2 linked regions of the Luteolibacter sp. LG18 genome follow. The main gene of each other region encodes a partner of the protein of the gene in region 2 in a complex. Links are inferred from orthologs where the notes say so. Each region holds a gene or a part of one and is shown on either strand. Other genes may lie near its edges.

Region 1 (3,098 bases), 3.7 Mb from region 2 along the record:
GACCATTGCCCACGAAAAGCCTTACAAGGCGGTACACGACGAAGGGGTTTGGCTGGTCACCAGCACTCCGCCCTCCGACGGCAGGCCCTCGGCCAAAGCCATCATCGGCGAATCGGATGGCCGGGTGTGGAGCTTGTCACACAGGAAGTAAGCCGACAGGGCACCGTGGCGATGTGGCGGGGGCAACGTCCCGGAGCAAGTATTCAGCTAGGCCCATCCACCGGTCCATCCGGAGGCCCAAAAGCCATCTCAGGTCGATCGAAGTCGAATGGATAGGGCGGCTCGATCTCCATAGGAATGGAAGCCTTTCTCAGGCTCCCGCTTTCGTTCCAGATCTCAAGCGCCGACCCTTCGACCACCCGAAGGCCGGCCTCGGCGACAAGGCGGCGCAATTCCACGATGCTGCCTGTGAACTTGCGGTTGAGAACGATCCATTGGGAGGGAGAAAGGTCACAGGTCGCTGGCACGCGGAGGATGTATCGGCCACCATCCCGTAGAATCGGCGGGAGATACGAGGTGACGGCCCCCCAGCCACAGGAGGCTGAATGGCAACGATGGACCAGCGACCCACCTTGGCGAATGCACTCAAGGGTGGAGCCGCATTCCGGGCATCCTTTGTTCTCCAGGTTCTGGTCCCGGGAGAAGCTCATCCCACGTACTGGGTGAGCATGATGATGTTGCCCTCGGGATCCACCACAGTGGCGAGGATGATCGGTTCACCCCCGCGTTGCTCCGGTGCCTGGATGGCCGTGGCTCCCGCGGCGAGCGCGTCCGCGTAGGCCTGGGCCACGTCCGCGTATTGGATCGAGAGCCCGGTCGGAACGCGCGAGCCATCGCCGCCGCCATGGAGTCCGAGAACCGCGTCCCCGAAACGAAGCTCCGACCAGTGCGGAGTGATGAAGCTCTCCTCGAAACCCATCACATCGCGGTAGAACGCGACCGCCCGCTCCATGTCGGCGGCCATGAGCACCATCTTGACCGCCTGGGGTTTCACCGTGGATGGGCTGTTCATGGTGGTTCCTAACTAACAGATCCGCGGGCACCCTCAAAGCTCCGTTGCGGAAGGAGTTGAGGCTTTAGCCGAGAAAGGTCTTCCGGGGGGCGGAGGCCTGAAGAGTTTGCTGGTTTGCAGTGTTCAGTTTTCAGGAAGAGGAAGAGATCGTTTCAGCGACAAGGAGCTCTTCCTTTTGCGATTTTTGCGCCTCTTTGCGGCTAAAATCTCTGGAGACTCCGCCCCCCCGGAAGACCTTCCTCGGCTAAAGCCTCAACTCCTCCAAAAACAAAACCGGCCTTCCCGTGAAGGAAGGCCGGTTTGGGAAAATCGGATCTGGCAGGCGGATCAGGCAAGCGCGAGCAGCTTCGACTTGAGCTGGTCCTTGGTGACGTTGGCGCCGACGATCTGGTCCTTCACCTCGCCGTTCTTGAAGAACAGGAGCAGCGGGATGGAGCGGACGCCGTACTTCACAGCGAGCTCGCGGGCGTCGTCGACGTTGACCTTGGCGACCTTGGCCTGGCCTTCCAGTTCAGCCGAGACCTGATCGATCACCGGACCGATCATTTTGCACGGGCCGCACCATTCGGCCCAGAAATCGACGAGCACGGGCTGGTCGGAATCGATGACTTCGGATTGGAAATTGGCTTCGGTAAGTTGGAGTGCCATGCGCGGAACTTGGATGCAGGGGGCCGAAACGTCAAGGGCCGCCCTGCGGATGGCAGGACAGCCCTTGGAAAACAAACGGCGGGAGATCCGGAGATCAGCCCAGCGGGAGAGCCCCGGCGGAGTAGGCGAGGAACGCGACGACGCCGGCGAGGATCAGGTTGAGAATGGGAAGGAACATGGTTTTTGGAAACTAGAGGTTACTCGGCGGCAGCGGAGGACGAGAAGAGCTGGCCCCACGAGCCGGCTTCCGGATTGTCTTCGGCGCTGATCCAGGTGTTGGCGATCATCAGTTGGAACGCGAGCACGGCGAGGGCGGCGATGAAGCCGACCACGGAGAGCGCGTTGGCGATGCCTTCGCCACCGGCGGAATCCTCTTCGTCATCGGCCTGCAGCGTGGCGGCCTGGCTGAAGGACGGGCGGGCGGCGGTGCCGAGCGGCTGGGTCGGAGCCTGGAGCTGCACGGTGGCCTTCGGCAGGGCGACGGTCGGTCCCGGAGCGGGAGCGGCGGAAGCACCACCGGCGGCGGGCGGCAGGGTCGGCGCGCCAGCAGGACGGAGAGGGATGGTCGGAGCCGGGCCCGGCGGGCGCGGGGCACCGCCCGGGGCGGTCGGGGCACCCGGCACGGTGGGAGCACCGGCGGGGCGGAGCGGAATGGTCGGGGCCGGAGCCGGCGGACGCGGGCCGCCACCGAGGCCACTGGGCACCGGCGGAGCGGTCGGCGAGGGCGGACGGACCACCGGAGCGCCGCCCGGAAGGGTGGCGGCAGGAGGAGCATCGGCCGCCTTGAGGGTCACGCGGACGGTTTCCTTCTTCAGAGGAACGCTCGACGTCTGCTTCGACGGAGCCGGCGGTTGGTTTTCATTCTCGCTCATTCAGACGCGGGTTTTGGGATTTGAGAAAGCTACTAAGACGAACCAGCGCGGAGCTGTCAAACCCCCATCACCGGGTTTTTCACCGGAAACGGACCACTGCCGGGTCACCAGCGCTCCTGGATCCAGTCCGCCGGGTAGGAGGAGCCGTCGGAAAGCACCTGTTCGCCCAGTTTCGCGCCCTTCGACATGATCACCAGCGAGCGCCCCGGCCCACCGGCGATCGAGGTCACGCGGTAGCCCTCCCGCAGTTTCCCGGCGATCCACAGGCCCGGCCACGGTCCCGGGCCCTCCATCACCTGATCGGTGTAGCCGGAATTCGCGGTGGCCACGAACAACCAGCCATCCTCGGCGTCCTCCGGGGTATCGTCCCCCGCCACGGCGGTGATCATCATGCCCTCCGCCCGGCGTTTCTGGATCCAATCGCGACGGCTGTCATTGAGGGGCGTGGGCAGGGTGTAGCGCTGGGGGCCGTAACCGGTCTGGTCGCCGAGGGCGAAAACCCACTGGTTTTTCCAGCCGCCGAAGGTGGTGATGCGCCAACCTTCGGTGAAGAGCTTCGCGAGCTG
Region 2 (3,560 bases):
TTTTCTCGTGACGGAGAACTTCGTTTCTATTTTCCAAGCGCTGGGTGACGAGACGCGATGGCGCATCGTCTCGCTGGTGAAGGATGAGGCGCTGTGCGTTTGCGAATTGGCGGACATCCTGGTGATGCCCCAGTCCTCCGTCTCCAGCCACGTGCAGATCCTGCGCAAGGCCGGGATGTTCGAAAGCGAACGCTGCGGGAAGTGGACCTACTTCCGGATCGAACCCCGGACCCGGGCACTGCTGGGCGATATCGCGAGGCACTTCCCCACCACTCCCGGTCCGCGATTGGAAGCGGATGCGGCACGCGCCGCCGCGCGCCTCGAAGTGCGGGCACAAAGCTGCTGCCGGGGACCCAAGGCTCTTCTCGGAAAAAGCTCCACCACCGACTGCTGCCAGCCATGACCCTCTCCGAACTCAAGGACCTGCTCGCCCATCATGGAGAGCGCCTCTTCCGGATCACCTTGCCAGGAGGGAAAGCGGTGCCGCTTTCGTTCCACGTCACCGAGGTGGGAAGGCTGCACAAGACCTTCCTCGATTGCGGGGGCAAACGCCGCGAATCGATCACCTGCCAGCTCCAGGTGTGGGTGGGGCCCGACTACGACCACCGGATCGAAACCGGAAAAATGGCCGCCATCCTGAACAAGGCCCGGGAGATCGTCCCCGATGGCTCGGTCCCGGTGGAGATCGAATACGAGGACCAGGTCATTTCCCAATACACCATCGCCCGCCACGAGTTGACCGGGGAAGCCGTGATCCTCCACTTGGAACACAAGCACACCGAGTGCCTCGCCCCTGAATTGTGCGGCCTGCCCGCCCTCGAACGCCTGCCGGCGATCGGAGGAAAACCCCATTGCGGTCCACGTGGCTGCTGCTGATCCCATGAAACGCCTGCTCGCCGAATTCCTCGGCACCTTCATCCTGCTCTTCGCAGGGACCGGGGCCATCGTGATCAACCAAGCCTCGGGAGGTGCCATCGGTCACCCGGGCATTGCCCTGGTGTTCGGCCTCGTGGTGCTGGCGATGATCCACACCTTCGGCGACGTCAGCGGGGCCCACTTGAATCCGGCGGTGTCGCTGGGATTTGCGGTGGCGGGGCGGTTTCCCTGGCGGGATCTCCCGGGTTACGTGGCAGCCCAGTTCGCCGGGGCTTTCGCCGCCAGCGGCCTGCTGAAGCTCTTGTTTCCGGCTTCTGCCACACTGGGCGCCACCCTGCCCGCGGGAAGCGGGACACAGAGCTTCATCCTCGAAATCGTCCTGACCGCCATCCTGATGCTGGTGATCCTCAGCGTTTCCACGGGCGCGAAGGAAAAAGGCATCACGGCGGGCATCGCCATCGGCTCGGTGATCGCGCTGGAAGCGATGTTCGCCGGACCGATCTGCGGGGCATCGATGAACCCCGCCCGGTCGCTGGCCCCGGCGCTGGTCAGCGGACATTTCGAACATCTCTGGCTCTATCCGGTGGCGACCGTCCTCGGCGCGTTGATCGCCATCCCTCTCTGCATCGGCGTCCGCGAGCCGGGTTGCTGCGGCGGCAAATGCTGAATCCTTTCCCACTCATGACCACCCCTCCCACCATCCTCGTCCTCTGCACCGGCAACAGTTGCCGTTCCCACCTCGCCGAAGGCATCCTGCGTCGCGCGCTGGGCGACCGCTACCGTGTGGCCAGCGCGGGCTCCAAGCCCGCCGGCTACGTGCATCCGCTGGCGATCCGCGCGCTGGACGAAATCGGCATCGATATCTCCGGCCACCGCTCGAAGCACCTCGAGGAATTCCTCCACGAGCCCATTGAAACCGTGATCACGGTGTGCGGGAATGCCGACCAAGCCTGTCCGATGTTCCCCGGGCAGGCAAACCGCCACCACTTCCCCTTCGACGATCCGGCCCACGCAACGGGCACCGAGGACGAGCAAATGGCGGTATTCCGACGGGTGCGGGATGAGATCCGCGCGGTCTTCGGCGCCTACGCTGCCGGACGGTTGGATGAAGGGAAAATTTGATATCTTTCCACCTCGAACCCACAACTTCCCGCGATTCCCTTCAACCTTGAAGGGGATGACCGCGGGCACCAGATCCCTTGCTTCCGATGCCCGCGGGCCCTTTGGGGGGCAGTGCTATCCCTTACGAGGAAGAGATTCTCATGATTCGGGCCTGATCACAACTCCGTGATCGCGTACAAACCGATGTCCGATTTTGTCACCGTTTACAAACGGGCCGCCGCCTTGATGTCGAGGTAGCGGTTCGCCAGGGAAATGGCGAGCTCTTGGGCGGTGGTGTCAAGAGTGAGAATCCCGCGCGCGCCCAACTCGGCGAGAACCTCGCGGCGCTCCGCCAGATAGCGGTCGGCCGCCGCGAAGCGCAGCGCATCTCCAAAGGAAGCCACGGGCAGCTCCTTGGCCTCGTCCACCGTGCGTTCGCGCAGGCTGGCGAGCAGGACAAGATGTCTGGACGAAAGCACCTGAAGGGCCGGGACCAGCTCCTTGCCATCCTCACCGCGGAGGTTGGTGAGCACCACCACCAGCGAACGACGCCGCTGGTGGGTCATCAGGGCCTCCACCGCGCCGGCGAAATCGCTGGGCTCGGGGGTGGTCTGGTAATCGTAGAGGTGGTTCAGCAGCACCGGCATGGCATGCAGCCCCTTGAGCGGCGGCAGCCAGCGCTGGGTGCCACCGAAGGACTGGACGCCGACATGATCGCCCTGACGAAGCGCCACGTGCGCCACCAGCAGCATGGCATTCAGGCAGTGATCGAACTGCGGGAGATCGCCATCCATGGCGCGCATGCGGCGGCCGGTATCCACGAGGAAGACCACGGATTGGTTACGCTGCTCCTGATAGGCCCGGCTGATGAGTGCCTGTTTCCGCGAGGTCGCCTTCCAATCGACCTGGGCGAGGGAATCGCCCTCGCGGTAGTCGCGGAGCTGTTGAAATTCACGGCTCGATCCAGGGCGCGAGCGGCGGACGATGCCCATCGGGTTCTCGCGGTTCTGCATGCCGAGCAGCGCCAACCGGACCACGGGTTCGTAGTTCGGATAGACCCTCACCGGCTCGGCGTCACCCACCCGATGGAGGCGCTTCCAGTAGCCCCAATCGGAGCGGACCAGCATCTGGATCGGGCCGAAAACCACCTCGCCACGCACCCCGACGGTCACGGGATGGAGGACCCGCATCTCCCGCCCCCCGGGCACCACTCCAGCCCACGGCATGGTGGGAGCCATGGCGGAGGTCGGGATGCCATCGAAGATCTCCAGATGCTGTTCCTTCCGGAGCGAATTCCGGAGGGTCAGTCTCACCTCCCCCGGCTCCCCCAACGCGAAGCGGCCCGGCAACCGCCTGGCGATCTCCACGGGCGGACGCGACCGGAGACGCAGGGCATCCACGAGCAGCACCAGCGCGATCACCCCGCCGATCGAAGCCCACGGCCACGCGACCACGGGAAACCACGACACCAGCAGTCCGGTGAGCCCCCAGACGAAGATGAGCCAGGTGGTGGTGGAAGTGGGACGCATTCGAAGAAAGCACTAAGCTCGAAATCCAAAATCCTAAACGGAAGAGGAAGATGC

The links. Proteins that work in one complex are often made in the same cells at the same time.
Region 1: the proteins of llg_RS22795 (region 2) and trxA are in contact, whole or in part, in an NMR structure (PDB 2IPA), measured with the Bacillus subtilis proteins. The link is inferred for Luteolibacter sp. LG18 from one-to-one orthologs.

Annotation. Positions count from the first base shown.
Region 1 is NZ_AP024600.1:2,040,720-2,043,817, reverse strand. Bases 1-2,769 are described here. They hold trxA (thioredoxin), read right to left. Parts: upstream 1,661-2,769; coding sequence 1,340-1,660; downstream 1-1,339. Other genes in these bases: llg_RS08530 (S8 family serine peptidase), read right to left, coding at 2,637-2,769; llg_RS08535 (hypothetical protein), read right to left, coding at 1,858-2,532; llg_RS08545 (VOC family protein), read right to left, coding at 647-1,012; llg_RS08550 (NTF2 fold immunity protein), read left to right, coding at 1-151. Outside these bases: more of llg_RS08530, read right to left, coding at 2,770-3,098. UniProt on the Bacillus subtilis protein: Participates in various redox reactions through the reversible oxidation of its active center dithiol to a disulfide and catalyzes dithiol-disulfide exchange reactions.
Region 2 is NZ_AP024600.1:5,744,756-5,748,315, forward strand. Bases 377-3,277 are described here. They hold llg_RS22795 (arsenate reductase ArsC), read left to right. Parts: upstream 377-1,557; coding sequence 1,558-1,998; downstream 1,999-3,277. Other genes in these bases: llg_RS22780 (metalloregulator ArsR/SmtB family transcription factor), read left to right, coding at 377-403; llg_RS22785 (DUF6428 family protein), read left to right, coding at 400-876; llg_RS22790 (aquaporin), read left to right, coding at 881-1,543; llg_RS22800 (DUF58 domain-containing protein), read right to left, coding at 2,202-3,277. In the rest of the region: more of llg_RS22780, read left to right, coding at 8-376; more of llg_RS22800, read right to left, coding at 3,278-3,506. UniProt on the Bacillus subtilis protein: Catalyzes the reduction of arsenate [As(V)] to arsenite [As(III)]. In vitro, can dephosphorylate para-nitrophenyl phosphate (pNPP).